3 regions of the Serratia sp. Sp408 genome follow, and region 3 is predicted to be linked to each of the others. Evidence: predicted binding sites of a transcription regulator. Region 3 holds the regulator's gene; each other region holds the start of a gene.

Region 1 (4,436 bases), on a different contig from region 3:
GCAGCACGGTAGTGAAGGGAATTGGCTTTGCGCCCAGCGACAGGCTGAGCGCCATCATCAGCAATAGCGTCAGTAATGCCAGTACCAGGCCGTACAGCCTGCGGCGGAAAGCGCGTGTGGTGCCGAATATCAGGCGCTCCTGCGAGGGATGTGAGGAGTGCGAACCATTGTGTGTAAGCCGGAACATGGCAACCCATTATTCAATTGAATATAAATGATATTTATTATCATTATTGATTGTATTCATCTATGGTAGCATGACTCGCTGGCGCAATGCAGCAGCAAGCACGCAATCCCTTTTAAAAGTTGTGGTGATAGACAAATGAGTAAGCCCTCGATTTTGCTTGATTTTGGTCTGCTCAAGACCAATCGGGCGTTCCGTGCCGTGTTCTGCGCACGTTTTATTTCCATTTTGGCGTTGGGATTGATGGCCATCGCGATACCGGTGCAGATTCAGGCGTTGACCGGCTCAACGCTGCTGGTCGGTCTGGCGGTTACCTTGGCCGGCAGCGGCATGTTTGCCGGGCTGTTGATGGGCGGTGTACTGGCGGATCGCTACGAACGCCGTCGCCTGATCCTGTTTGCGCGTTCAACCTGTGGCATCGGCTTTGTCGGCATGTGCATCAATGCCGCATTGCCAACCCCATCGCTGGTGGCGATCTATCTGTTATCGGTGTGGGATGGCTTCTTTGGCGCCGTCGGCGTGACGGCGCTGCTGGCTGCGACACCGGCGTTGGTTGGGCGGGAAAACATTGTCCAGGCCGGCGCCATCAGTATGCTGACGGTGCGTTTTGGATCGATCCTGTCGCCGGCGGTGGGCGGGTTGGTGATAGCCCATGCCGGCGTGGCGTGGAACTACGGTCTGGCAGCGTTGGGCACCTTGCTGACGCTGGTGCCACTGCTACGCCTGCCGCAGCTGATGCCGCCGCCACAGCCGCGCGAGCACCCGCTGAAAGCGCTGGCAGGTGGCTTTGCCTTTCTGTTCCAGAATAAAGTGATCGGTATGGTGGCGCTGATCGGCGCGCTGCTGACCATGGCCAGTGCGGTGCGTATCCTCTACCCGGCGCTGGCGGGCGACTGGCTGGTCGGCGCTTCCAGCCTGGGCCTGATGTATGCGGCGGTACCGCTCGGCGCGGCGATTGGCGCCTTTACCAGCGGTCGGGTGGCGCATCTGGCACGGCCTGGCTGGATGATGCTGATGACTGCGATAGCGGCGTTCGTCGCCATTGGTTTGTTTGGTTTGATGCCGTGGTACGGGGCGGCGCTGGCGTGCCTGGTGGCATTCGGTTACCTGAGCGCGGTGAATTCGCTGCTGCAATACGGGCTGATCCAGAGCCTGACGCCGGACGCCTTCCTCGGGCGCATCAATGGGCTGTGGACCGCGCAGAACGTGGTGGGTGATGCCCTGGGCGCGTTGCTGCTGGGGGCGATGGGAGCGTATATGTTGCCGGCGATGACCTCGACCAGCTTTGGCTTTGGCGCCGCGGTGCTCGGCGTGCTGCTGGTGTTCGCCATGCGTGGATTACGTCTGGTGACGCTCGACAAACCGCAGGTGACGCAAGCCTGATGTCAGCGAGCTCAAGCTGCGCCGGATAGCCCGAATCGCCTGACGGCAAGGCGATTCGGGCGCTACCCGCCAGTCTGGCTAACGTGAGTGGATGAACAGTTTTTCTAATCGCGTCAGCAAGTTGCTGGCGCTGTAGTAATCCAGACGAAAGGTATCATTGCCCAGCGCGTAGACCCGCTTGTTTTGCACCGCAGGCAGGTGCGTCAGGAAGGTATTTGCCATCAAGCGCTCGGCGTCGCCGTCATCGTTGGCGAACAGCAACAGCGTTTGGCCGTTAAGACTACCCGCGAGATTTTCCCCGCTCAGTTGAATAATGTCCTTGCGCACGCCCTGGCTGGTGCTGCCGTGGACGTTGGACGGTGGCTGTGCCAGCGTGAAGCCCAGTTGTTGCAGCATTTCACCCTGCGATGACTCGGCGGTCCACAGGTTGGCGGCCTTGCCGTCGTGGCGAAACACCAATGCGCTGACCGGCTGCGGCGGCAAGGTCATCCGCTGTTTCAGCGCTTGCTCGCGCGCGGCGAAATCGGCGGTCAGCTTGGCAGCCTCGGCGTCGCGCCCGGTGGCATAGCCCAGGTCTGTAGCCAGTTGCTGCCAGCTTTTGTCATCATAATTGACCACCAGCACCGGCGCGATGGCCGATAACTGATCGTATAAGCGCAGGGCGGAATCGCCGCCGGTGGCGGACATCACGATCAGATCCGGCGCTTCGCCGGCTATCGCTTCGGCGTTGGGTTCGCCGATATACAGGCGTTTGACACCGCGCTGTGCGGCGATATCCCCCCATTGCCGGAAGAAGCCTTGTTGGTCGGCCAGCTTACCGTTGGGGCTGGTGGCGCCACTGGCGATCACCGGCGCGCCAATCGCCAGCAGGGTACCGGTGACCGTAACGCTGGTCGAGACAATGCGCGTTGGTGCCTGTGAGAGAGTGACGACGCCATGGGCAGTGTCAATGGTGCGCGGCCACTGGGGAGAGGCGGCGTGCGCAGCGGTGAAGGCGAATAAGGCCAGCCCCAAAAGCAGGATATTCTTCATGTCGGCGTGTTCCTGTCGATTAAATACTAATGCTTATCATTTATCTAGCTAATGCCACACTGTTTATACCATGATTGTGATGGGAAAGAAGTGTTTACGTTTATTGACATAGTAAAATCCGGAGGGTAATTTAGCGCCCGTAAACATAAATGATAATCATTATTATATTGGTTATTATTAGCAAACAATAGAGGGCGTACCGATGGATACAGCCATGAATGGTGCCAAAAACATGCAATCGCACAGCAGTGAAGGGGGTTACCTACCGCCGGATCTCGCTGCCGGTTTCTTTTTCACTTCTCCTTTCCGCAGCCTGAGCACTCAGGGGTGTTTTGCCAAAGTCAGTTTGCCGGCGGTGGGTGGCGACGACGTGAACGGCGAATTTCAGCAGGTGGTGCGCCATGCCTTTGACGAAGCTCGGCTGGCGGGCATCAAGCAGCCGGTGCTGTGTGGCGCCATCCCGTTCGATACCCGACAGCCGTCGTCGTTGTTTATCCCTCGCCAAACCCGCTGGTTCGATCGTAATGCCTTTATGGCCGCGCAAGGGATAGAGCACGCTGCGGCACCGGATATCGCGCATAAAACCGAAGTGCCGGCACAGGCAGCATTTATGCAAATGGTCAGCGATGCGGTGACGGCAACCCGTGCAGGCACGCTGGATAAGGTGGTGCTGTCGCGCCTGTTGGAGATTGAAACCTGCCAGCCGGTCGATCGCCATGCGCTGATGACGCGCATCATTGCGCAGAACCCGAACGGTTTTCACTTCCACGTACCGCTGGCAGACGGCGCATTGCTGGGAGCCAGCCCCGAGCTGCTGCTGCGTAAGACCGGCGCGCAATTTTATTCCAATCCGCTGGCCGGCTCCGCCCGCCGCGAGGCCGATCCACAGCGCGATCGCGAGGTCAGCCAGCAGTTACTGAGCTCCACTAAAGACCATAAAGAGCACCGTTTTGTTACCGAAGGCATGCGTGCAGCGTTAAGCGGCCGTTGCCGTTACCTGCATATTCCCAACGCGCCGGAACTGTTGAGTACCACGACGCTGTGGCACCTGTCGACGCCGATTGACGGCGAAGTGGATCCGCGGCAGGAAAACGCGCTGTCGCTGGCCTGTCTGCTGCATCCGACGCCGGCGCTGTGCGGCACGCCGACCCGGGTGGCGCGTGACCTGATTGCCGAGCTGGAGCCGTTTGATCGCGGCGTATTTGGCGGCATCGTTGGCTGGTGTGACGCCGAGGGCAACGGTGAATGGGTGGTGACCATCCGCTGCGGAACCGTCAGCGGCAATCAGGTACGCCTATTTGCCGGTGCCGGCATTGTGCAGGACTCTTCACCAGAGTCCGAATGGCATGAAACCGGCACCAAGCTCAGCACCATTCTGCGCGCCTTTGGCCTGAATCAAGGATAAGAAACATGAGCATTGCTTTTACGCCCTGGCCGGAGGTCTTTGCCCGGCGTTATCGTGAGCGCGGTTATTGGCTTGATCTGCCCCTGACCGACATCCTCGCCCGCCAGGCTGATAACGACGATATCGCGTTGGTGGATGCGGTCGCCAGCCTCAGCTATCGCCAATTGCACCAGCGGTCGGATCGTCTGGCGGCGGCACTGCTGCGCCGTGGCGTACAACCCGGCGAAACCGCGCTGGTGCAGTTGGGCAACGTGGTTGAATTTTACGTCACCTTCTTTGCCCTGCTGAAAATCGGCGTGGCGCCGGTAAATGCGCTGTTCAGCCATCAGCGCAGCGAGCTGCATGCCTATGCGTCGCAGATCAAGCCGGCAGTGTTGATCGCCGATCGCCTGCACGGTCTGTTCGCCAACGATGATTTCCTGGCCGAGTTCC
Region 2 (4,436 bases), on a different contig from region 3:
TAGGGATACCCATAATCCAGGCAAATGGATAGAAGAAGTAGCCGAGGATCTCCTGGAAGCTCAGACCGAAGATGGCGCTGAACAGGCCGTTGAGTGCGGCGATCAGGGCGATAAAGCCGATCAGCATTGCGGCAACGATTATTGCAACTTTAAAACCTGCCAGAATATATTCACCCAGCATTTCAAAGAAGCTTTGGCCTTCATGCAGATTGCCGAGGTGCAGTTCTTCTTCGCTACTGGTGTCGTACGGGTTGACCAACGACAGCACGATAAAGGTACTGAACATGTTGAGCACCAGCGCCGCTACCACGAATTTGGCATCCAGCATGGTCATGTAGGCGCCGACGATCGACATGGAGACCGTCGACATCGCGGTTGCCGCCATGGTGTACATGCGCTTTTCCGACATCTTGCCCAGAATGTCTTTATAGGCAATAAAGTTTTCCGACTGACCGAGAATCAGTGAGCTGACGGCGTTGAATGACTCCAGCCTGCCCATACCGTTTACCTTGGACAGGACGGTACCGATGATGCGGATCACAAATGGCAGCACCTTGATGTATTGCAGTATGCCAATCAGCGCAGAAATGAACACGATAGGGCACAGTACCTTCAGGAAGAAGAACGCCAACCCTTTGTCGCCCATACCGCCGAAGACAAAATCAGTCCCTTGTCCTGCAAATCCAAGGAGTTTATCAAACAGGGCGGCGAACCCTTTGACGAAGCCCAGGCCCGCTTCCGAATGCAGGAAAAAGTAGGCCAATAATACTTCGATAACCAATAATTGAATAACATAGCGAATGCGGATGCTTTTGCGATCGCGGCATACCAGCAATGCCAAAATCGTTACCACCACTAACGCCAACGCAAAGTGCGCAATATGGGACATGTTTGCTCCAAATTTGAGGCAGGCTGAATTTCGGTTGTCATTCTATGTAACGCTGCGTTTAAAAACGAGACTTCGATTGCAAATATAGAAACTGAGAGTGGGATTCTTCTTAAAGTAGTCCAGTAAAGCACTCCAAATCAAGATGTTAATAATTTCACCCATTGGTAGCATTTTTGTGCTAATTTGATTTTCAGGCGTACTTCGTTCTGTTTCTGGCCAACGCCAGCGGCAAGAAACTTGTTGAAATAGCTGCGATATGTTCGTAAAGCCTTCGTCGCCGTCTATCACAGGGATAAGCATCACCTCTCTAAATGCAATTGATAATTATTATCATTTTGTTATGATTACGGTAAGCTTAATATGAGTAAGGGCTAAACGATATGTTGAACAGCCGTGCGGTTACTTCTACCTCCACCAACCGCCCGTCCAGGAAGATCAAACTTTCTTTGATGGGCCCGGCGTTTATCGCCGCCATCGGCTATATCGATCCCGGTAACTTTGCCACCAACATCCAATCCGGCGCTTCCTTTGGCTACAAACTGTTGTGGGTAGTGGTGTGGGCCAACATCATGGCGATGTTAATCCAGCTATTGTCTGCCAAGCTCGGCATCGCCACTGGCAAGAACCTGGCCGAACATATCCGCGACCGTTTTCCGCGGCCGGCAGTATGGGCCTATTGGGTTCAGGCGGAAATCATCGCCATGGCTACGGATTTGGCCGAATTTATCGGTGCGGCGATCGGCTTTAAACTGCTGCTCGGCGTCACCCTGCTTGAAGGCGCGGTGCTGACCGGTATCGCCACCTTCCTGATCCTGATGCTGCAAAAACGTGGGCAGAAACCGCTGGAACTGGTGATCGGCGGCCTGCTGCTGTTCGTTGCCGCCGCCTACATCGTCGAGCTGGTATTCTCGCAGCCGCAGTTGAGCGGGCTTATCAAAGGCATGGCCATTCCCGACCTGCCTAACGGCGATGCGGTGTTTCTGGCGGCCGGCGTGCTTGGCGCCACCATTATGCCGCACGTGATCTATCTGCACTCTTCGTTGACGCAAACCGCCGGTAAAAATTCGCAGGCGGAACGTTATGCATCAACCAAGGTAGACGTGGCGATTGCCATGACCATCGCCGGTTTTGTCAACCTGGCGATGATGGCTACCGCCGCTGCGGCATTCCACTTTAGCGGCCATAGCGGCATCGCCGATCTTGATCAAGCCTACCTGACCTTGCAACCGTTGCTGGGGCACGCCGCTGCAACGGTATTCGGTCTTAGCCTGGTGGCGGCGGGACTCTCTTCCACCGTGGTTGGCACGTTGGCGGGGCAGGTGGTCATGCAGGGGTTCGTGCGTTTCTATATTCCACTGTGGGTGCGGCGCGTGGTGACCATGCTGCCGTCGTTTATCGTGATCCTGCTGGGTATGGATGCTACGCGTATCCTGGTGCTCAGCCAGGTGTTGTTGAGCTTTGGTATCGCGTTAGCGTTGGTACCACTGCTGCGTTTCACCGGTAACCGGGAACTGATGGGGGATCTGGTTAACAGTAGATCCATACAGAATATCGGGTGGCTGATCGTATTGATCGTGGTGGGGCTGAATGGCTATCTGCTGGTAAGCAGTCTGTTCTAACCGCTTGGCGCTAGCTGAAAGGGCGCGAAATCGCGCCCTTTTGCATTTAATCGTCGTCGTGGTCGTGATGACGGTGCTTGTGTTTATGATGCTTTTTATAATGGTGCTTATCGTATTTGCGATAGCGACCATCATGGTAATAGTAATTTTTGCGCCAGTAGTCGCCGTCACGCCAGCGATAGCCGTCCCAGTAATATCCCCGGCGGCTGCGTTCGCCCTGATAACGCCCACGGTGGTTTTCCCACCAGTCACGATCGCGCCAGTCATGGCCATCCCAATAATTGCCGCGTCGATCCTGATCGCCTATGCGTAATGAAACGCCGGGCATCAAATCAATGTTGAGGCCTTCGGCCTGCGCCTGTTGCGCCAGTGGGGCTGTGGTTGCCACTAAGATAGCGGCCAGTAGCAGAGGTTTAAACATGCTTTCTCCTGTTGGCGGCTCACCGTGCAAAAATTCCCGTATGCCCGTCACGCGTAGCCTGTGCTCGCTTGATGCCCTGCGGGGAGGTAAACCGGCCTTATAGTTAATCTGTCAGCATGTTATCGCTATCGACGTATAAAGAATCTGAGGGAGATTCTGAAAACCACGCTGTGGCAACGAATTAAGATTTATCTAAAGTAAAATCACACCCCGGCAGGCGTTAGAACGACGGGGTGTAATCGTTTACAGAAGAATGGCGTCGATTGCGGCGATTTCCTGTGGGCTGAAGTTGCGATTGGCCAGCATGCCGACCGCATCTTCTATTTGGCTGGTTTTACTGGCGCCGATCAACACCGAGGTCACACGATCGTTACGCAGCACCCAGGCCAGCGCCATCTGAGACAGCTTTTGTCCACGCTGCTCGGCCAATGCATTGAGACGGCGCACTTTTGCCAGCTTTTCTTCGGTCAGTTGCTCTGGCTGGAGGAACTTGCTGTCGCCGGCAGCCCGCGAATCTTGCGGTATGCCGTGCAAATAGCGGTCGGTCAGCACGCCGCCCGCCAGCGGAGAAAAGGCAATGGACCCCACGCCATGGTCAGCCAGCGTGTCCAGCAGCTCCGCTTCAATACTGCGCTCGAACATTGAGTATCTGGGCTGGTGGATCACACAGGGCGTGCCAAGCTGTTGCAGCAGGGCGAATGCCTCGCGTGCCCGTTCAGCCGGATAATTCGACAGGCCGACATACAGCGCCTTGCCTTGCCGCACCAGTAAATCCAGCGCCGCCATGGTTTCTTCCAGCGGCGTATCGGGATCCGGTCGGTGATGATAAAAGATATCCACATAATCCAGCCCCAGCCGTTGCAGGCTTTGATCGAGGCTGGCGACCAGGTATTTTTTTGAACCCCAGTCGCCATACGGGCCTGGCCACATGGTGTAACCGGCTTTTGATGACACGATCAGTTCATCGCGATAGGCGCGCAGATCGGCATGCAGGATGCGGCCAAAAACCGCTTCGGCAGAGCCGGGGGGCGGCCCGTAGTTATTGGCCAGATCAAAATGGGTAATGCCCAGATCGAACGCGCGGCGCACCAGGTTGCGAGCGTTGTCATACAGCGAGTTATCGCCAAAGTTATGCCATAAGCCCAATGATATCGCTGGCAATTTCAGTCCGCTGCGTCCGCAGCGTCGGTATTCCATGGTGTGATAACGGGAAGCATCTGCCTGATAAACCATATCAATCTCTGCCTTGAAGGGAGGGGGACATGTTTTAGTGTATGCGTTTTCACCACGATTGCCTGCGGTCCGGATCACGTTAACTTGCGCGGAGATAACGTGGATTAATGCTCAGGTCGTGCTGCCTGATGCCGGTGCAACCATGTAAAGTAGGGTTTCCAAGTGGTTATTTGCCATAAAGCTCGAAATTTCGCCGGGATATTCAATACTAAATACTAATATTCCTATCATCGGGCAGGTAAATATCATGAGTAAGAATTATACGGTGGCTAAC
Region 3 (4,436 bases):
ACGCCAATGGACCTCAAGGTTCATGCCCAGGACGTGGATCTGAGCAACGGCGTGGCGCTGGACCTGAGTGCGCTGGCCAAACCGTCGGCCGATGTGGTCAGTGAGCGTTTTACCCTGCTGGGGGTGGCACCGACACGCAGCGGTTATCCGATTAAAACCGACATCAAGCCGAACGCCTTCAAGGGCGACCTGGCGGTGGCAGGCGCCTATCAGTTGCAGATCGGCGCCAAACAGGCGGTGGTGACCGGCTTCGATCAGGCTGGGGTGTTCCATGGCCTGCAATCGATTCTGTCGCTGATCCCGACCACAGGCGACAAGAAAATCGCCACGCTGGATGTTAAAGATGCGCCGCGCTTTGAATACCGTGGCCTGTTCCTCGACGTTGCGCGCAACTTCCACCACAAGGATGCGGTGCTGCGTCTGCTGGATCAGATGGCGGCCTATAAGCTGAACAAGTTCCACTTCCACCTGACCGATGATGAAGGCTGGCGCATCGAGATCCCCGGCCTGCCGGAGCTGACCGAGATCGGCGGCCAACGCTGCCATGACCTGAGCGAAACAACCTGCCTGTTGCCGCAGTACGGTCAGGGGCCAGAGGTTTACGGTGGTTTCTTCAGCCGTCAGGACTATATCGACATCATCAAATACGCCCAGGCACGCCAGATTGAAGTGATCCCGGAGGTCGATATGCCGGCGCACGCGCGTGCGGCGGTGATATCCATGGAAGCGCGTTATAAGAAACTGCTTGCCGAAGGTAAGCAAAAAGAGGCCGAGGAGTTCCGTCTGCTGGATCCTACCGACAGCTCCAATACTACCTCGGTGCAATTCTTCAATCGCCAGAGTTATCTGAACCCGTGCCTGGATTCATCAACCCGCTTTGTCGACAAGGTGATCGGTGAAATTGCCCAAATGCATAAGGAAGCCGGTCAACCGCTGAAAACCTGGCACTTTGGCGGCGATGAAGCCAAGAACATCCGTCTGGGCGCCGGTTATACCGACATCAAACAGCCAGAACCGGGCAAAGGCATGCTCGATCTGAGCAAAGAAGACAAACCGTGGGCCAAGTCGCAGGTTTGCCAACAGATGATCAAGCAGGGCAAGGTTGCCGACATGGAACACTTGCCGAGCTACTTCGGTCAGGAAGTCAGCAAACTGGTTAAAGCGCACGGCATCGACAGAATGCAGGCCTGGCAGGATGGCTTGAAGGATGCCAAAGACGCCAAGGCGTTTGCCACGGCGCGCGTTGGCGTCAACTTCTGGGATACCCTGTACTGGGGCGGGTTCGATTCGGTAAATGACTGGGCCAACAAGGGTTACGAAGTGGTGGTTTCCAACCCCGACTACGTCTATCTGGACTTCCCGTATGAGGTCAATCCAAACGAAAGCGGCTATTACTGGGGCACCCGCTTCAGTGATGAGCGCAAAATATTCAGCTTTGCACCGGATAACATGCCGCAGAACGCTGAAACGTCGGTGGATCGCGATGGCAACTATTTCACCGCCAAGAGCGATAAACCGTGGCCGGGCGCCTATGGCCTTTCCGCCCAGCTGTGGAGTGAAGTGGTGCGCACCGATCCGCAAATGGAATATATGATGTTCCCGCGCTCGCTGTCGGTGGCGGAACGAGCCTGGCACCGCGCCAGCTGGGAACAGGACTATAAGGCAGGTCGAGAATACAAGGGCGGGGAAACCCACTTGGTCGATGACAAAAAGTTGCAGCAGGACTGGCTGCGGTTTGCCAACCTGCTGGGGCAGCGCGAGTTGGGCAAGCTGGATAAAGGCGGGGTAAAATACCGCCTGCCGGTGCCAGGTGCGCGGATCGTCAACGGCAAGCTGGAGGCCAATATTGCTTTGCCGGGACTGGCTATCGAGTATTCCACCGACGGTGGCAAACAGTGGCAACGCTATGATGACAGCGCCAAGCCGGCAGTAGCCGGCGAGGTGCAAATTCGCGCGGTCAGCCCTGACGGCAAGCGCTTTAGCCGTGCGGAACCGGTGCAGGCGTAGTGACCAATGCCTCGCTGCGTGTCGGCGGCGGGGCGTTTGGGGTGTGGAGGGGGTAATACCCTGATGAAAGAGGTGGTTTGCCGCTGCATTGTTATCTTTTGTGACATGATTTCCCCGGCGCGTCCGGGGATTTTTTTGCCTGTCTGACAGGCATAAAAAAACCGCCGTCTGGCGGTTCCTTGCTTATTAATGCATCAGCATTATTTTTTGTCGTGCAGCGTATCGTCTTCGCGGCAATCACCGATGGCGCAATGACCGTACAGGTACAGGCTGTGGTTGGTGAGTTTGATGCCGTGCTGTTTGGCAATGTCACGCTGACGCGCTTCGATGGATTCATCGCTGAATTCGATCACTTTGCCGCAGTCCAGGCAAATCAGGTGATCGTGATGGTGCTGCTGAGTCAGTTCGAATACTGATTTGCCGCCTTCGAAATTATGACGGGTGACAATCCCGGCGTCGTCAAATTGGTTCAGTACGCGGTAAACCGTCGCCAGACCAATTTCTTCGCCCATATCAATCAGTTTCTTGTACAAATCTTCCGCACTGACGTGATGGCAAGCCGGATCTTGCAGTACTTCCAGGATTTTGAGTCGCGGAAGCGTGACTTTTAAGCCGGCCTTCTTTAATGCGGTATTGTTGTCAGTCATGCGGATTCAGTCCTGTTACTATGCTAATCAAGTTGAGGCATTTTTGCCTATGGCATCGGTCGGCACAAAGAATTTATTGCGTCTCATTATAGAACCGGTTGACCTAAATGGAAACCGCCGGTTGTTAACAAAGATATATTCGCACCGTTACATGTCACACATGTAACATCTTGATGGGTGGGATAAACCGAACCGCAGTCTACCGTGACGAGGGGGGAAGTTACAATTTTGTAGCTTCTATCGCTTCAATCCGTGATGTCGATAACGGCCCTGCGTTAATCATGCGTCTCGCAGGGCCTTGAACGGCGGGGAAATAACCGCTGCTTAACCTACGATGTCTGCCAGGCTCAGCTCTGCGCTGATTTGCGCCACCCAGCCCTGCACGCGTTCGTCGGTCAGTTCGGGTTGGCGATCTTCGTCAATCGCCAGGCCGATAAAGTGATCGTCGTCTGCCAGACCCTTGGAGGCTTCGAAATGATAGCCTTTGGTTGGCCAGTGGCCGACAATCGCTGCGCCGCGAGGTTCGATGATGTCACGAATGGTCCCCATCGCATCACAGAAATATTCCGCGTAATCTTCCTGATCGCCGCAGCCGAACAGCGCGACCAGTTTGCCATTGAAGTCTATTTCTTCCAGCGTAGGGAAAAAGTCGTCCCAGTCACATTGTGCTTCACCGTAATACCAGGTTGGGATACCGAGCAGCAGAATGTCGAATGCGTCCAGATCTTCTTTGCTGCTTTTGGCAATGTCATGCACCTCAGCCACATCGTCGCCAAAGCTCTGACGAAGAAGTTTTTGGATCATCTTGGCAATGTTTTCGGTATTGCCGGTGTCGCTGCCAAAGAAAATGCCTACGTTAGCCATATCGCGTATAACCTTTAAATTCAATTAATTACAATACTCGACGCCCGGCTTTCGCACCGGTATCGTTTAAAATATCGCCATGGTGAGGAGCCAGCTCCCACCGCTAAACGCGTATCATGCCAGAAATTTGCCCCGGGGTTTTATCGCGTTTATGCGATGCCCGAAGAATAAAATGCGGAGTTGATCCGGCGTCATCCTTAACGCCGCGCCGCGCGTGCGGCTGATAAGATCATTGTTCTGGCTGTTCTTCCGCCAGTTGCGCCAGCAGCATTTGCTCAATGAGCTCGCTGCGACTGATATTACGCTGTTCCGCCAGTTTGTTCAGAGCGTCCACCGCATCCGCGTTGATTTTCAGCTCCACACGCCGCAAACCACGTACTTTATCGCGCCGTAGCTGATTCCGCTTATTGATTCTAAGCTGTTCATCACGGGATAGCGGGTTGGTTTTCGGGCGCCCCGGACGGCGTTCATCTGCGAACAGATCCAGCGTCGTGCGATCCGTTTGTTCTTTTGCCATAGGTAGCGGTACTGCAAGGGAGTTTGCATCAAAAAGCGTTTCACGCTTCCGGACGGTTCGGTTAATACAGTTCAGGTCGATAAAACCTAACCCAAATTTGCCCCCATTCCGGCGTTTTACACCACGCTGGCGACGGCGGCAAAATTATAGCGCGCCATATTACCCCAGCAGATGGAGCAACGACAATGCTTTACTGCGTTGCAAACGCGCTAAGCCGTTATCTTTAGCGCGTTTTTTCGCCAACTGGCCGTCAGGCCTGGTCGATGAAGCGATGAATGGCACGCAGTACCGCATCCGGTTTCTCGGCGTGTACCCAGTGGCCACTGCCAGCCACTTCATACGCCCGTGCCTGCGGGAACTGGCGGGCGATGTCGTCGCGGTAGTCGTTTTTTACGTAAGGC

Evidence for each region. Region 3 encodes Fur, which represses iron uptake genes when iron is present. Its sites were predicted from a motif close to ATAATAATGAGAACNACTATCAA; they were not measured.
Region 1: AC2AXP_RS14270 (isochorismate synthase) is a predicted target of Fur. The motif match lies at 2,743-2,765, and genes of this name have one in related genera.
Region 2: AC2AXP_RS14330 (Nramp family divalent metal transporter) is a predicted target of Fur. The motif match lies at 1,201-1,223, and genes of this name have one in related genera.

Annotation. Positions count from the first base shown of each region.
Region 1 covers NZ_JBXUFT010000004.1:53,326-57,761, forward strand. The annotation lists gene fepD (Fe(3+)-siderophore ABC transporter permease) at 1-187, opposite strand, end outside; gene entS (enterobactin transporter EntS) at 323-1,567, shown strand; gene fepB (Fe2+-enterobactin ABC transporter substrate-binding protein) at 1,646-2,599, opposite strand; gene AC2AXP_RS14270 (isochorismate synthase) at 2,802-4,004, shown strand; gene AC2AXP_RS14275 ((2,3-dihydroxybenzoyl)adenylate synthase) at 4,010-4,436, shown strand, end outside.
Region 2 covers NZ_JBXUFT010000004.1:63,839-68,274, forward strand. The annotation lists gene AC2AXP_RS14325 (NupC/NupG family nucleoside CNT transporter) at 1-889, opposite strand, end outside; gene AC2AXP_RS14330 (Nramp family divalent metal transporter) at 1,270-2,508, shown strand; gene AC2AXP_RS14335 (DUF2502 domain-containing protein) at 2,555-2,929, opposite strand; gene mgrA (L-glyceraldehyde 3-phosphate reductase) at 3,173-4,162, opposite strand; gene AC2AXP_RS14345 (alpha-keto acid decarboxylase family protein) at 4,410-4,436, shown strand, end outside.
Region 3 covers NZ_JBXUFT010000001.1:340,396-344,831, forward strand. The annotation lists gene AC2AXP_RS01670 (beta-N-acetylhexosaminidase) at 1-2,007, shown strand, start outside; gene fur (ferric iron uptake transcriptional regulator) at 2,208-2,654, opposite strand; gene fldA (flavodoxin FldA) at 2,979-3,518, opposite strand; gene ybfE (LexA regulated protein) at 3,748-4,035, opposite strand; gene ybfF (esterase) at 4,286-4,436, opposite strand, start outside.